One region of the Cupriavidus sp. GW823-FHT07A04 genome, then DNA from elsewhere that is predicted to be linked to it. Evidence: riboswitches for the same ligand, from Rfam matches in the RefSeq annotation. Region 1 holds a riboswitch; the other holds the start of a gene.
The links. Region 1 has a riboswitch for ZMP and ZTP ahead of AC1Q7Q_RS32400 (LysE family translocator). Riboswitches for the same ligand answer to the same signal wherever they lie in the genome.
Positions count from the first base shown of each region.

Region 2: another riboswitch for ZMP and ZTP. It lies ahead of glyA (serine hydroxymethyltransferase); the one in region 1 lies ahead of AC1Q7Q_RS32400 (LysE family translocator).

Region 1 covers NZ_JBXAHA010000022.1:159,905-167,375, reverse strand. Annotated here, with positions in the region: gene AC1Q7Q_RS32405 (LacI family DNA-binding transcriptional regulator) at 1-967, shown strand, start outside; gene AC1Q7Q_RS32400 (LysE family translocator) at 1,091-1,723, opposite strand; ZMP/ZTP riboswitch at 1,744-1,827, opposite strand; gene AC1Q7Q_RS32395 (LysR family transcriptional regulator) at 1,957-2,910, opposite strand; gene AC1Q7Q_RS32390 (nuclear transport factor 2 family protein) at 3,231-3,626, shown strand; gene AC1Q7Q_RS32385 (VOC family protein) at 3,672-4,169, opposite strand; gene AC1Q7Q_RS32380 (LysR family transcriptional regulator) at 4,234-5,118, opposite strand; gene AC1Q7Q_RS32375 (NAD(P)H-quinone oxidoreductase) at 5,270-6,301, shown strand; gene AC1Q7Q_RS32370 (aldo/keto reductase) at 6,443-6,970, opposite strand; gene AC1Q7Q_RS32365 (MATE family efflux transporter) at 7,037-7,471, opposite strand, start outside.
Region 2 covers NZ_JBXAHA010000011.1:224,413-231,883, forward strand. Annotated here, with positions in the region: gene pal (peptidoglycan-associated lipoprotein Pal) at 1-282, opposite strand, end outside; gene tolB (Tol-Pal system beta propeller repeat protein TolB) at 300-1,628, opposite strand; gene tolA (cell envelope integrity protein TolA) at 1,858-2,985, opposite strand; gene tolR (protein TolR) at 3,001-3,438, opposite strand; gene tolQ (protein TolQ) at 3,481-4,164, opposite strand; gene ybgC (tol-pal system-associated acyl-CoA thioesterase) at 4,161-4,565, opposite strand; ZMP/ZTP riboswitch at 4,727-4,829, shown strand; gene glyA (serine hydroxymethyltransferase) at 4,952-6,199, shown strand; gene nrdR (transcriptional regulator NrdR) at 6,359-6,826, shown strand; gene pilV (type IV pilus modification protein PilV) at 6,968-7,471, shown strand, end outside.

The sequences.
Region 1 (7,471 bases):
TGGCAGCGTGTCGCGGGTGCTGAACGGCACCGGCTATGCCAGCCAGGCGCTGCGAGCCCGGGTGCATGCGGCTGTGGAGGCACTGAACTATGAACCCAGCTTTGCCGCCCGCCACCTGCGCACCGGGCGTAGCAAGACGGTCGGCTACCTGGTTTCGAACATCGGCAACCCGCTGCTGGCGGCGCATTTCAGCGAAGTCGAGAAGCATATGCAGGCCGCCGGGTACTCCATGTTGGTCGGCAATACACTGGACCAGCCACGGCGCGACCGCGAACTGGTTGCGCTGTTCGAGACCCGCCGGCTAGAGGGCATCATTGCCGCGCCGAGCCTGGAGAGCGCGGACCCCGCCGACAGCCTGTTCAGCGGCTGCAGCTTACCGGTGGTGATTCTGGATCGGGAAACGCCGCTACCAATGGACGCGGTCTATTTGGACCATCGTAGCGGTGTGAAGCAGGCAATGGCGTATCTGATTTCATTGGGTCACCGCCGTATCGCGTTGTTCGGGCCCGGCGAGCACATTCGTCCAGGGCGCGAAAAGCTGCTCGGCTACCGGGATGCCCTTGCGGAGGCAGGTTTGGTGTTCGACCCGGCACTAGTCTGTATGTCACGCTCGGCGATCGATTCGTCACGCACCCAAATGGCGACCATGCTCGCTCTTTCCGCACCCCCCACTGCAATCATCGGCCTAGGAACGCGCCTGCTCTCCGGAGCCATTTATGTTGCGCGCAAGGCGGGGCTGGATATTCCCAGAGACCTTTCGGTGATCGGCATCGGTACGCCGGAGACGCTAGAGTTGATGTATCCCCCGCTAACCACGCTACGCTTTGACATCGAGCGTGCCGCGCAGGCCGCCGCACATCTGATGCTTGACCGCTTGGCCGGGGAGGGGGGGAGGCAACCGCGTAGCGTGAATGTGCCGCTTGACCTGGTTCTGGGTGAGTCGTGCGCCCCGGCAGCGCCCAGGTAGGCCAGTGGGCTGCACATGCGCCAGTTCGACGCTCGGGGCACCTTCCTGCAGGTTCACGATGGCCTGCTCAGGGCCACGGACGTTGGCCGCCGGCTGATGCGCCGGCGTATTGGCAAGGTGTTGCTATTTCTTGGATTCGTATGCCATCCGCACCGCCAGACCTGTCAGAACGCTTCCCATCAGCCAGCGCTGCACCAATAGCCACTGCGGGCGTCCTGACAGGAAGGTAGATATCGATCCGGCCGTCACGATGATCAGTGCATTCACAGCGAGGCTGATCGAAATCTGAACGCCGCCGAGCGCCAGCGACTGGGTAAGAACGCTGCCGTGTCCTTCCGTAATAAATTGGGGAAGCAGAGACAGATACATGACGGCGATTTTTGGATTCGCCAGGTTGGTGATAAACCCCATGCTGAAGAGCTTCCTTGGGGTATCGACCGGCAGGTCGCGCACTGCAAATGCGGACCGTCCGCCCGGTTTGACCGCTTGCCAGGCAAGATATAGAAGGTACAAAGCGCCGCCAAAGCGAAGCGTATCGTAGGCGTAAGGTACCGCAAATACGAAGGCCGTAATTCCGAATGCCGCGCAGAGCATGTAGAACACAAAGCCCAGAGCAACGCCGCCCAATGAAATGAGGCCTGCGCGTCTACCTTGGCAAATTGAGCGGGAAATTAGATAAATCATGTTCGGCCCCGGCGTTAAAACCATTCCCAACGCCACAAGAGCAAACATGAGCAACTGTGCAAAATCAGGCATAACCCATCTCCAAGGATAGTAGGTAATGCCCAGGCGCGCGGCGGCTAGCAACCTCACGCTCCCCGATAGTGCCCTATCTGTATGCGCCAGTCACATGAGTGCAGAAATCATAGCACAGGAGAAAATACTTTAGGCTCGGAGGCGCCGTGGTCTTGCGCTGACAGACAACCAGCCAACCTGGGACGATCACTGGCGTCCGTCGGACTGAGATCGGCCATCGAAGAAAGAGGAAATTACCTTCTGCGGTGCCCGGATGATTCCCCATCCACAGACGTCTCTGCGCTCCACTGCGCCGCGGTGAGTCTGGAGATGAAGAAATCGGCCAACGCACTCACCTTCGCTGGCCGCGCGCGGGCAGTGGGCGTGACGAAATACAAACCACCTTCAGGCAAGCGCCAATCGGTCAAAACGGGCTCGAGCTGTTTGTCCCGGAAATACTGCGTCGCGACAAACTCAGGAAGCTCGGTGATGGCAAGTCCAGCGAGGACCGTGGGCAGCAATGCCTCCACGCTCGTTCCTCGCAACGCTCCGGCTGGTGTGACGGTGCATTCCTCGCCACTTTCATGGGTAAATCGCCAGACGTCGCGCTTACTCCTGTTGGTGTAGGTAAGGCACTGGTGGGCGCCAAGGTCTTGCGGGTGCTGAGGATGGTCATGGTGAGACAGATAGGCTGGAGATGCCACGACAAATCGCCGCACAGGTGCAATGAGACGTGCGACGAGTGACGAGTCTTCCATGATGGCGATGCGCAGGGCGGCGTCAAAGCCATCGCCAATCAGATCAGTCTGTGCGTCCGTGAGATGAAGTTCGACGGAAATATCCGGATAGGTCCGAAAGAACTCGGGCAACAGCGGAGCCACCCAGCGAGCACCAAAGGAGAGCGGCGCCGCGAGCTTTACGAGACCACGTGGCCGGCTTGACGTCTCACGTGCGAAATCCTCCGCTTCCTCAGCCTCCGCGTAGATTCTCGCCGCTCGCTCGGCAAGCGTGTGGCCATAGTCCGTGAGTGCAAGTCGTCGGGAGGTGCGGTTGAACAGTCGACCTCCCAGCCGTTCTTCAAGACGGGTAACGGCCCTGGAGACCGTGGCGACCGAGACCCCCATGGCAGTTGCCGCCGCAGCGAACGAGCCTTCTTCGGCAACTTTCGCGAACATCGCGAGCCCTTCGAAATCCGGTAGTTTTGACATCGACAATCCTGCAACGATGGTTTTCATTCATTTCTATTTCGAAAATTAGCATGACGTCATAGATTTGTCTCGTCGCACCACTCGTCGCACTTACTCGTCGCACCACGCCACCCAGGAGATAGATCATGGTACGCAGACTCGAAGGACAGTTAGCCGTCATCACCGCCGTCACGAAGACCTTGGCCCTCGCTCAGTAGCGCGGCACCACATCCCGCATCTTCCTGAAGCAGCTGCTACAGGAAATGGACATGCAAGAGACTTAAGAGATTTCCACCCCATGCGACCGCAAAGGTCCACAGTCATCGATTAAGGAGTGTGTTATGAATGACCGTACCCATGAACTGCTTGATCGCAACCTCCAGGAGGTCTTCGGCGAAGGCGACGCAGCGCGTCGTCGCGCTGCGATCGAGGCGCTCTATACCGAGGACTGCGTGCTCTACGTGCCTACGGGTGTATTCGTTGGGCACGACGCTCTCGACAAATTCGCGGGGGATCTTCGCGCGACGCACCCGCACTATGCTTACACACCGCACGGTAAGCCTCAGGCTCTCCACAACGCCGGTCGTCTGGCTTGGGGTTCTGGCCCGCGCGGCGAAGCCCCCGACTACACGGGCTGGGATGTGATCCTCGTTCGTGACGAGAAAATCGCGGCGCTCTATGTCTTCCTCGATTCCGTTCCCAACGTGCCGGCACTTCCGGAGGTAACCGTGCCATGATCGCGTTCGCGTCGCCCACAAGGGCGACGCCGGGGACACGCTCCGTCAACTTGCGGATAGGTTTTGGCCCAGCCGTGCCGCTTCTATCGCGGCGATATTGATCTTTCTCATGGTCATCATCGCGTCAAACGCGCGCCTGGCCGCAGCGGGATCGGGGTCGGATATTGCCGCGGTGAGAGCGCGCGGGGTGATCTGCCATGACAAGCCCCACCGGTCCTTGCACCAGCCGCATGCGCTTTCCTGGCCGCCGTTGCCGATGATCGCGTTCCACAAGCGGTCGGTTTCGGCCTGGTCGTCCGTCGCGATCTGAAAAGAGAATGCCTCGTTGTGCTTGAAATACGGGCCGCCGTTCAGCCCAAGGCAGGGGATGCCGGCGACGGTGAACTCAACCGTCAGGACATCGCCCTGCTTGCCGCCAGGATAGTCGCCCGGTGCGCGGTGGACAGCGCCGACAGCGCTGTCGGGGAACGTCTGCGCATAGAAGTTTGCGGCGTCAACGGCGCCACCTTCGTACCACAGACAGATCGTGTTCTTGCTGGTCATTTCGCATCTCCTGACAAGTTGGCCACCTGCATCCGCGCAGCAGTCGCAGCTACGTCGTGCGTGACTATTTTGTGGGGGTTGTGTGATCTTCGAACGCGGCGACGATGCCGTCAATCATTGCTGTGATGCGCGCGGTATGCCGAAGGTCTTGATGCGTGACGAGCCAGATTTCGTAGACCGCCCCACGTGCGGGTTCCGGCCCTATCTGCACGAGGCCGTCGTGTTCAGCCAGATGGATCGGAAGCTCACCGATGCCGAGGCCGGCCTTTACCGCGGTACGCAGCATGAGGCTGGAATTGAAGGTCGATACGATGCGCCCCGCGTGTATCGGTTCGCCAGCAAGCGTCGGTGATCGATTCCCGGTCCAGTTTCCCTGATAGGCAACGAGATCGTGGCCCGCGAAGGCGGAGCCCGCGGCGGGCTTGCCGTGCTGGTCGAGATATGCCTTCGATGCAAAGAGCGCCATGGGCCAGCGAGCCAGGCGCCGCGCGACAAGATCGGGATTATCCGGCCTGACTGAGCGGACCGCGATATCCGCTTCACGCTTTGCCAGACTTAGCATGCGCGTCGACGTGTCCAGCAGGACGCGCACTTCGGGATGCGCAGCATGCAGGCGTTCGATGGCCGGAAGCAGGAATTCGAGCGCAATCAAGTCGGTGCTGGTGACTCTTACGTCCCCCGCAAGCCGTGTATCCGTGCCTTGCGTTCGTCTGACGAGTTCGTGTGCGGCGTGTTCCATTTTTTCCGCCGATCTCAGCGCGGCCTCGCCTGCGGCGGTCAACGCGTAACCGTCAGAGGTGCGCAGGAAGAGCGTTGCACGTAGGGCGTGCTCTAGTGCCGCAATCCGTCTGCCGACCGTCGCCTGATCAAGGTTGAGCGTCCTGGCCGCGCCACGGAGCGTTTTTTCGCGCTCCACCGCGAGAAACACTCGCGCGCCATCCCAGTTCATCGTGCCGCCCTCCTGATGCAAATTTGCATCTGACAACACGAATAATGCTGCACATATTCATCAGCGTCGAGGCCTAGACTGAACGCCAGAGTTCCTCGTTCCATGATCCGCCCGGATCAATCGAGGCTCATCTATACAAGGAGTGCCATCCATGCCTGCTTCAACTTATCGTGTGCCGTCGTCCATGACGGCCATTGAGATCAAACAGCCCGGCGGTCCTGAGGTGCTGGTGCCGACTACGCGCGCGGTGCCGGTGCCGGCCACCGATCAGGTCCTGATCCGCATCCACGCGGCTGCCGTGAACGGTCCAGACGTTTTCCAGCGCAAAGGGCTCTATGATCCGCCCCCCGGCGCTTCGGACATTCCGGGGCTGGAAGTGGCAGGTCAAGTGGTTGCCGTTGGCGCCGACGTGTCCCAATTCCGGATCGGCGAACTGGTGTGTGCATTGATTCCTGGTGGTGGCTACGCAGAATATGCGGTCGCGCACGCCTGCAACACGATGCATATCCCCAAAGGGCTGACGTTGGTGGAGGCGGGGGCCATGCCCGAAACGTTGATGACGGTATGGCTGAACCTGTTCCAGCGCGGCAAGCTGGTTGCCGGCGAATCGGTGTTGATCCATGGCGGCGCGTCAGGTATCGGTACCACGGCGACCATGCTGGCGAAGGCATTCGGCGCTGCGAAAATCATCACGACGGTTGGCTCGCAGGCACATCGCGAGGCCAGCCTGGCGCTAGGCGCAGACCTCGCGATAGATTACCGCGAGGACGATTTCGTCGCCGAGGCGCAGCGGTTTACCGATGGAAGAGGCGTCGACGTGATCCTCGACATCATTGCCGGCGACTACGTGGCTAGAAACTATGACGCCGCAGCCATGGACGGACGGATCCTCCAGGTGGGCGTGATCAAGGGGCCGGCGAAGGATCTCAACGTCTTGCCGATGTTGACGAAACGTCTGACGCATATGGGTTCGACATTGCGATCGCGCACATCCGCGGACAAGGCGGCCATCATCGATGAACTCGAGCGGCAGGTCTGGCCGCACATCGAGAGCGGCAGGATCAAGCCGGTTGTCTACAAGACCTTTGCGCTTGTCGACGCTCGCGGCGCTCACGAGCTGATCGATTCCGGCACACACTTTGGAAAGATTGTCCTTACGACAGGTGCCGATCTCATTGGCTGAAGCCTGGCTTGCCGGTTTCGTGATCGACGTAGCAGCACTTCTAAAGGTCACGGACGTCTCACGATCTGCTCGGCGATCGGCCGGAGCCTGTTCGAGAACGCACGGAGGTGGGTCGCGCCACTTGCAAGCGCTAGCGCCTGTTCATCGCAAATCGTCGAAGTCTCCTGGCGCCAGCGTGAGGGCTGCTGCGCGCACGTTTTCCTCGAGGTGATCGATGGATCGAGTGCCGGGGATGGGCAGCATGACCGGCGATTTCGCGAGCAGCCATGCAATAGACAGGGCCGCATGCGTGAGGCCGTGACGCGTGGCGACCTGCTTCCCCTTGAGCGCCCGCAGGCCGCACCGACACGATGGGCGTGATGCTGCGTGCCAGATCGCGAGCTGCGCGACCGTCACGTTCGAGATGCCGATATGGCGGATCTTTCCTACGCGCTGCAAGTCAGCCAGGGCTCCGACCGACTCGGCAAATGGCACGTTCGGGTCAGGCGCATGGAGTTGATACAAATCGATGCGCTCCAGCCGCAAGCGCTGCAAACTGCCTTCGACCGCGGCCCGCAAATGGTCGGGGCGGCCATCCCGAACCCAGGAGCGGCGATCTGGCCGCACCAAGCCGCCTTTCGTGGCAATGACCAGGTCCGAAGGATAGGGATACAACGCCTGCGAGATCAAAGATCAAACTGCCGGCAGCCACCCCGAGGCGGGATGCCAGGCACCGAAGTCCGGTGATGTTCGACATCACGCCAGGCGGCTGGCCTCGATGCGCGGGAACACCCGCGCCAGCGTGACGCCACGCGCGGCCATGAACAGCAGCAGCGCCGCCCATAAGCCATCGTTGCCGAACGGGCCGGCCAGCGCAAGCGCCGCCACCATGAACGCCGCGAACGACAAGGCCATCGAGTGCATCAGGTCGCGCGTGCTGGTGGCGCCGATAAACACGCCATCAAGCAAGAAGCCCCACACGGAAACCAGCGGCAGGGCAACCGCCCACGGCAGGTAGCGTACCGCCGCGTCGTGGACTGTCCGCTGGTCGGTCAGGCGGGCGATGATCCATTCTCCGGCGCAGGCATACACCAGGGAGAAGCACAGCGCCCCCACCGCGCCCCAGATCATCGTGACCCGGACCGCGCGGCGCAAGGCGTGCCGGTCCCGGGTGCCGATGGCGGCGCCCAC
Region 2 (7,471 bases), on a different contig from region 1:
GGCCAGGTACTTGGCGTGCTCCGACAGCATGCCCTGGTAGTCGGACTTGACGCTGTAGCTGTCGAAGTCGAAGTACACGCTGCGCTTGGCCAGCGGGCTGTTCGGATCGTTCAGCGGATCACGCGACACGTCCACCGGCGCCACGGCGCGGGCGTCGGTCGAAGGCGTACCCTTGTTGCCGGCACCGGCGTTGGCGGTGTCGTCCAGCTTGACACCGGAGCTGCAAGCGCCGAGGGCCAGCAGAGCGGCGACGGCAAGGGTTTTGGTCATCATATTGGTCATGGCTAGGAACTCCTCGTTTATTGCATGAATGGTCCCCAGGACGGCTCGCGAACCTCGCCGGACTGGAGCGACAAAACCTGCCGGGTACGCCCGTCAGTGGACACTGCCGCCAGCACCGAGCGACCTCCCACCCGGGTGGCATAAAGAATGTACTTGCCGTTGGCGGCGAAGCTCGGAGCCTCGTCGTTGGCGGTGTCGGTCAGCGAGGTCACATCGCCGTTGCCGAGATCCATCAGCTGCAGCTTGAAGCCGCCGCTGCGGGTGATGTAGGCCAGCTGCTTGCCATCCGGGGAAATGCGCGGGCTCACGTTGTAGCTGCCCTTGAAGGTCACGCGCTGGGCTGCGCCGCCTTCTTCGCCGCCGGCCGGCATGCGGTAGATCTGCGGCGCACCGCCGCGATCGCTGGTGAAGTAGATGCTGCGGCCATCCGGCGCGTATTGCGGCTCGGTATCGATGGCGCTGCTGCGGGTGAGGCGCTTGAGCCCGGAGCCATCGGCGCCAACCTGGTAGATCTGGGTATTGCCATCGCGCGACAGCGCCACCGCCAGGCGTTGGCCGTCAGGCGACCACGAAGGCGCGCTGTTGTTGCCCTTTTGGTTCGACACCAGCGTGCGCTTGCCGGTCGCCAGGTCGTGCACGTAGACCACGGGCTTCTTGGCTTCAAAGGACACGTAAGCGACCTTGCTGCCATCCGGCGACCACGAAGGCGAGATGATCGGCTCGTTGCTGGTCAGCGCCACCTGAGAGTTCTGGCCGTCGGAGTCCGAGATCAGCAGCTGGAAACGCCCACCCACCCGCGAGACATAGGACAGCCGCGTGGCAAACACGCCGCGCTCGCCCAGCAGCTTCTCGTAGATGTAGTCGGCGATCTTGTGGCCGGTCACGCGCAGCTGGTTTGCGCTGACAGTGAAGGCCAGGCCACCCAGGCTGGTGCCCTTGACGGTGTCGTAGAGGCGAAAGCGCACGTCGTACTGGCCGTTGCCGGTGGGTGTGACGCTGCCGGCCACGAAGGCATCGGCGCCGCGCGCCTTCCAGCTGCCAAGATCGGCATTGGCAGACTCCGCCACCGTGGCGCCGCCCGGGTCGACATTGCGGAAGCGGCCGCTGCGCTGCAGGTCGCTGCGGATGATAGCGGTGAGATTTTGCGGGGCCTGAGCTTCGCCCTGGAAGTTGGCCGTGGCGATGGGGAGCTGGCTGGCGCCGACGCCGGTGATTTCAACGTTCAATTGCGCCTGTGCGCTGCCGGCCGAACAAGCCAGCACCACGGCCAGCCCGGCAAACAGGGCGTGCGCGCGGGTGCCGTGCCGCTGCGCGGCCAGCCAAAGGGGGGCCCAAAGCTTTCGCATGCTGCTCCTCAATCGAGATCAATATTCATCGAGCGCGGCCGGCAAACGGGAGCCGTGGAACGGGCAAGCATGCTGAAGGCTTGTCGCATGCCCGTATCGCGTGCCCCGGGCACATTTGCCGGCTGCGTCAGGCAACCTGTCATCGTAGCGTTGGGACTGCGGTGCATCGACGTAGGTTGCAATATGTTGCAATTCGAATGTTCCCATGTCGTCACCATCGCCGTCCCTCTTAATCCTTAGGCTTGAAGGTGATCGTGAAGCTGGCTGGCGCCTTGCCGTTTTCGTCGCGGGGCAGCGGATCAGAGCGCTCCACGGCGCGCAGCACGGCGTTGTCCCAGCCCGAATTGCCGCTGGACTTGGATAGCCGCGCGGACATCAAGGAGCCGTCCGGCGCCAATTGAACCGACACCACCGCGGCCGGATTGCCAGGCACGTCTTCGGTAAATACGATATTCGGCTTGACGCGGCGACGCACGCGATCCGGGTAGCCAGGCGAGGCCTTGCCGCCCGAACCGGCACCGCTGCCGGCGCTGCTGCCGACACCGCCGGCGCCGCCGACTGCCGCCCCGCCGCCGGCCATGGCCTGCAGCCGCGCCAGTTCACTGTGGCGCTGGGCATTGGCAGCGGCGTCGCGCTTGGCCTTGGCATCCGCATCGGCCTTGGCCTTCGCGTTGGCGGCGGCCTTGGCCTCGGCGTTAGCCTTGGCTTTGGCGTCGGCGGCTGCCTTTGCCTTGGCGTCAGCCTCGGCACGGCTCTTAGCCTCGGCGCGGGCCTTGGCGTCAGCTTCCTTACGCTCGCGCTCAACCTGCTCCTTGCGCTGCTCCTGCAGCGCGGCCTGCCTGCGTGCGTCTTCCTTGCGCTGGGCCTCTTTCTTCAGCTCGTCCTTCTTCTGTTCTTCGCGGCGTTGCTCTTCGCGGCGCAGGTCTTCCTTGTGCTGTGCATCCTTGCGGGCCGCCTCCTTGCGGGCCGCTTCCTGCCGCTCGGCTTCCTGGCGCGCGCGCAGGTCGGCCTGCTGGCGCGCCTCTTCGCGGGCGGCGGCCTCGGCCTGGCGGCGCTTTTGCTGCTGGAGGGCGATCTCGGCGTCTTCTTCGGCACGAGACCTCACCGCTGGCGCAGGAGGCGCGGGACGGGCTTGCACGACGGGCAGCGGTGCGGGAGGCGGCGGGGGCGGCGGTGCGGTAGTGGCCGGGATCTCATCCCAGAGCTCGGCTTCGGCGCCCACCGGGGTGCTGCTCTGCCAGTGCACGCCGAAATACAGCACGATGCCCAGCAACAGGTGCATGAAAACCGCGAGCAGGAAGGAACGCAGGGTTCCCCGCTCCGGGGCCGGCTGATAAGGATAGGCGGCGGTTTTCATCGCGTGGGGCGGTGCTTACTTGGGCTTGACCATCAGGCCGACGCGCTTCACGCCGTCGGCCTTGAGCACTGACATGACGTCCAGCACGGCCTCGTACTTGACCGAGCGGTCGGCGGCGATCACCACCGGCTGATCGGGATTCTCGTTCTGGCGCTGATGCACGAAGTCGATCAGGCCCTGCTTGTCGAGCTTGCGCTCAAAGCTGTTGCCGGCGTTATCCTTGCCGCGCGCGGTCAGTGCGCCGTCCTCATGCACGGTCACGACAATGGGGGGGGCCTTTTGCTGCTGGGTGGCGTTGGCCACGCTGGGCAGGTCAACCACGGCGGGATTCACGATCGGTGCCGCCACCATGAAAATGACGAGCAGCACCAGCATCACGTCAATGTAAGGCACGACGTTGATGTCGGCACTGGCCCGGCGGCGCGAGCCGCCACGGCGCTGTATCGCTGCCATTGCTGGTTCTCCTTGACCGAAGACGTTGGTGGCTTCGGCGCTTTAGCGGGTCTGCCGTTGCAGGATGTTCAGGAACTCTTCCATGAAGCTCTCGAAGCGGATGGCCAGGCGATCCACTTCGGTGGCGTAGCGGTTGTAGGCAATGACCGCCGGAATCGCCGCGAACAGGCCGATAGCGGTGGCGACCAGCGCCTCCGCAATGCCGGGCGCCACGGCCGCAAGCGTTGCCTGCTGCACATTTGACAAGCCACGGAAGGCGTTCATGATCCCCCATACGGTGCCGAACAAGCCGATGTACGGGCTGACCGAACCTACCGACGCCAGAAACGGAAGATGCGACTCCATCACATCCATCTCGCGCTGATAGGCCGCGCGCATCGCACGCCGTGCGGCATCGAGCAGCGCGCCGGCGTCATTGTTGCGCTCGCGCGCCTTCAGGTACTCGCCCATGCCGGACTCAAAGATCCGTTCCAGCGCGCCTGTGTTGTGACGATTGTTGGCCGCGCTCTGGTACAGGGCCTGCAGGTCGCCGCCGGCCCAGAAGTCGCGCTCGAACCCCTCGGTCTGGGTCCGCGCGGCGCGCAGGGAGAAATGCTTGCGGAAAATATATGTCCACGAGAACAGGGACATCACCAGCAGCAGGGCCATGACGGCCTGTGCCAGCACACTGGCGTGCAGCACCAGCGAAATGATCGACAGGTCTTGCGTGACGGTCACGGGATTCATCGAGCGGTCTTGATGGTTGCAAGGACGGGAGCGGGAATGGGAGTCGGGCGAAATGTGCTACGATCAACACACCCAACCCGGATGGCGCCAGTAGCCAGCAATTGCTCACCACGCCAGGCTTCTTGGGCGAATTGGACCGACGCCGGGCCAACCCGTTCAATCTGTGTCCGGATCTCAAGCAAGTCGTCCAGACGGGCGGGGGCATTGTAGTCCACCGCCGTGCTTCTGACGATGAAGACGACGCCCGACTCATCGGCCAGCGCTTGCTGTTCGATGCCAAGCGAGCGCAGCCACTCGGTACGGGCGCGCTCGAAGAACTTGAGGTAATTGGCGTAGAACACTACGCCGCCCGCGTCGGTGTCTTCCCAGTACACCCGCAAGGCCCACACATTGTTGCTCATGGCCGCGATTGTAACGGCAGCCAGCCCGACCCGGTGTAAACCCTTGTCCGACATTACAACAATTACATTACCTGACGGACAAGGCATTGACTTTCGGTCTTTGGCCCCGCAGCACCGTCTTGCAGCGGGCCAGCGCCTCGCGTTAAACTGCCGCCAACCATTCCATCTTGCGCGACTGGCGAAGTCAGTGGGCACTACCACGAGGAAGCGCAAAGTTCTCTGGCGCGATGTTTCAAGCGCCTGCCGCTCGCCTGGGCAGCGAATGGGAAGCAGGGTGCGCCCTGCGCCGGATAGCTAACGCGTCCAGCGCCGGTCGCCTGTGCCTTCCCCGCGCGCCCTACCCCGAAGCCATTCGGAATTCCCCTTTTTTCAGACGAGTTTTCGCCATGTTCGAACGCAGCCGCTATACGATCGACCAGATCGACCCCGAGCTTTTTGCCGCCATCCAGAAGGAAGACCAGCGCCAGGAAGAGCACATCGAGCTGATCGCCTCGGAAAACTACACCTCGCCGGCCGTGATGGCCGCGCAAGGCTCGCAACTGACCAACAAGTACGCCGAAGGCTATCCCGGCAAGCGCTACTACGGTGGCTGCGAGTACGTCGACGTCGTGGAGCAGCTGGCCATCGACCGCGTCAAGCAACTGTTCGGCGCCGAAGCCGCCAACGTGCAGCCCAATTCCGGCTCGCAGGCCAACCAGGGCGTGTTCTTCGCCGCCCTGAAGCCGGGTGACACCATCATGGGCATGAGCCTGGCCGAAGGCGGCCACCTGACCCACGGCATGGCGCTCAACATGAGCGGCAAATGGTTCAACGTGGTCAGCTACGGCCTGGACGCCAACGAAGACATCGACTACGACGCACTGGAAAAGCTGGCGCAGGAAAAGAAGCCCAAGCTGATCATCGCCGGCGCCTCGGCCTTCGCCCTGCGCATCGACTTCGAACGCATCTCCAAGGTAGCCAAGTCCATCGGCGCCCTGTTCATGGTCGACATGGCCCACTACGCCGGCCTGATCGCCGCCGGCGAGTACCCCAACCCGGTGCCGCACGCCGACTTCGTCACCACCACCACCCACAAGAGCCTGCGCGGCCCGCGCGGTGGCGTGATCCTGATGAAGGCCGAGCATGAGAAGGCCATCAACTCGGCCATCTTCCCCGGCATCCAGGGCGGCCCCCTGATGCACGTGATCGCCGGCAAGGCAGTCGCGTTCAAGGAAGCCCTGTCGCCCGAGTTCAAGACCTACCAGCAGCAAGTGGTCAAGAACGCCCGCGTGTTGGCCGAAACCCTGATCGAGCGCGGCCTGCGCATCGTCTCCGGCCGCACCGAAAGCCACGTCATGCTGGTCGACCTGCGCGCGATGCAGATCACCGGCAAGGAAGCTGAAAAGGTCCTGGGCGAAGCACACATCACCGTCAACAAGAACGCCATCCCCAACGACCCGGAAAAGCCGTTCGTCACCTCGGGCATCCGCCTGGGCTCGCCGGCCATGACCACCCGCGGCTTCAAGGAAGAAGAAGCCCGCCTGGTGGCCAACCTCGTCGCCGACGTGCTGGAAAACCCGCACGACCTGGCCAACATCGCTCGCGTACGCGAGCAAGTGGCAGCCCTGACCAAGCGTTTCCCGGTCTACGGCTAAAGCCCAGCGCCACCCGCCCCCCCGCGGGTGGCCGGCAGCCCCGCCGCGGCGCACGCCGCGCCTGCGGCGGGCCTTGCCAACCCGGCCCGGCGCGACACAGAATGACAAAACGCTGCCTGCGCGGCACGCGCCCCGGCTCATACTTCGAGGTGGTCAGGCATGAAATGCCCTTTTTGCGCTCACTCCAACACCCAGGTCCTGGACACGCGCATGTCGGAAGAAGGCGATACGGTGCGCCGCCGCCGCCGCTGTGAATCCTGCGACCGCCGCTTCACCACCTATGAGCGGATCGAGCTGTTCTTCCCCGCCATCGTCAAGAAAAACGGCTCTCGCGCGGACTATACCCGCGACAAGCTGAAAGACTCGATGCGCCTCGCCCTGCGCAAGCGCCCGGTCTCGGCCGAAGCCATCGACGCCTCCATCACCCGCATCGAAGAAAAACTGCTCGCCCTCGGCGAGAAGGAAATCCCCAGCAGCCAGGTCGGGGAACTGGTCATGCGCGAGCTGCGCCGGTTGGACAAAATTGCTTATATCCGGTTTGCTTCGGTGTATCGGAGTTTTGAGGATGTGTCGGAATTCCGCGACATGCTGGATGAGTTTTCGGCGTCTACCCCACGGAAGCAGTAGAAAAAGTAACGTGGACGTTGTTTAATTCCTCCCAAACTGGGTCCTAGGTGGCAATTCCTATATCTATATTTCCACCTGGGTTGCAGTTACAAAAAATAGAACAAAGCCAAAAGAACGTAGTCTTTTCGGACGAGGGTCAAGATGGGTCAGTCAAGCTGTCGGGGGACGGCCGGCTTCACCATGCTCGAAGCATTGGTGGCAATCGTCGTGCTCGCCATCGGCGTGCTCGGCGTGGCAAATCTTCTTATCAAATCATTCCGATTCTCCCAACAAGCGTCCTATGACACGCTGGCGCTGCAGCTCGCCAGCGATATGGCAGACCGCATGCGGGCTAACAGCGCGCAAATGCTCGCCAGTAACAGCAGCTACTTCTTCGACACGAGCACCGGCGCCCCGGCGGTGCCGACGGGCGCCAATTTCTTTACCACTCCATGCACGTCCGGCAGCCCGGTTTGCGCAGCCAACATGGTCACGTTCGATTTGGCCGAATGGACGCGACGCGTCCAGACGGCCCTGCCGGGTGGGCGTGCAGTAATCTGCCGGGACTCCAGCAACTATTCCACCTCCGCAGGCTACACCTGGGCGTGCAACGCCACGGCCGGCGGCACGGGCCAAGCCAGCGATAGCCCGATCGTCATCAAGATG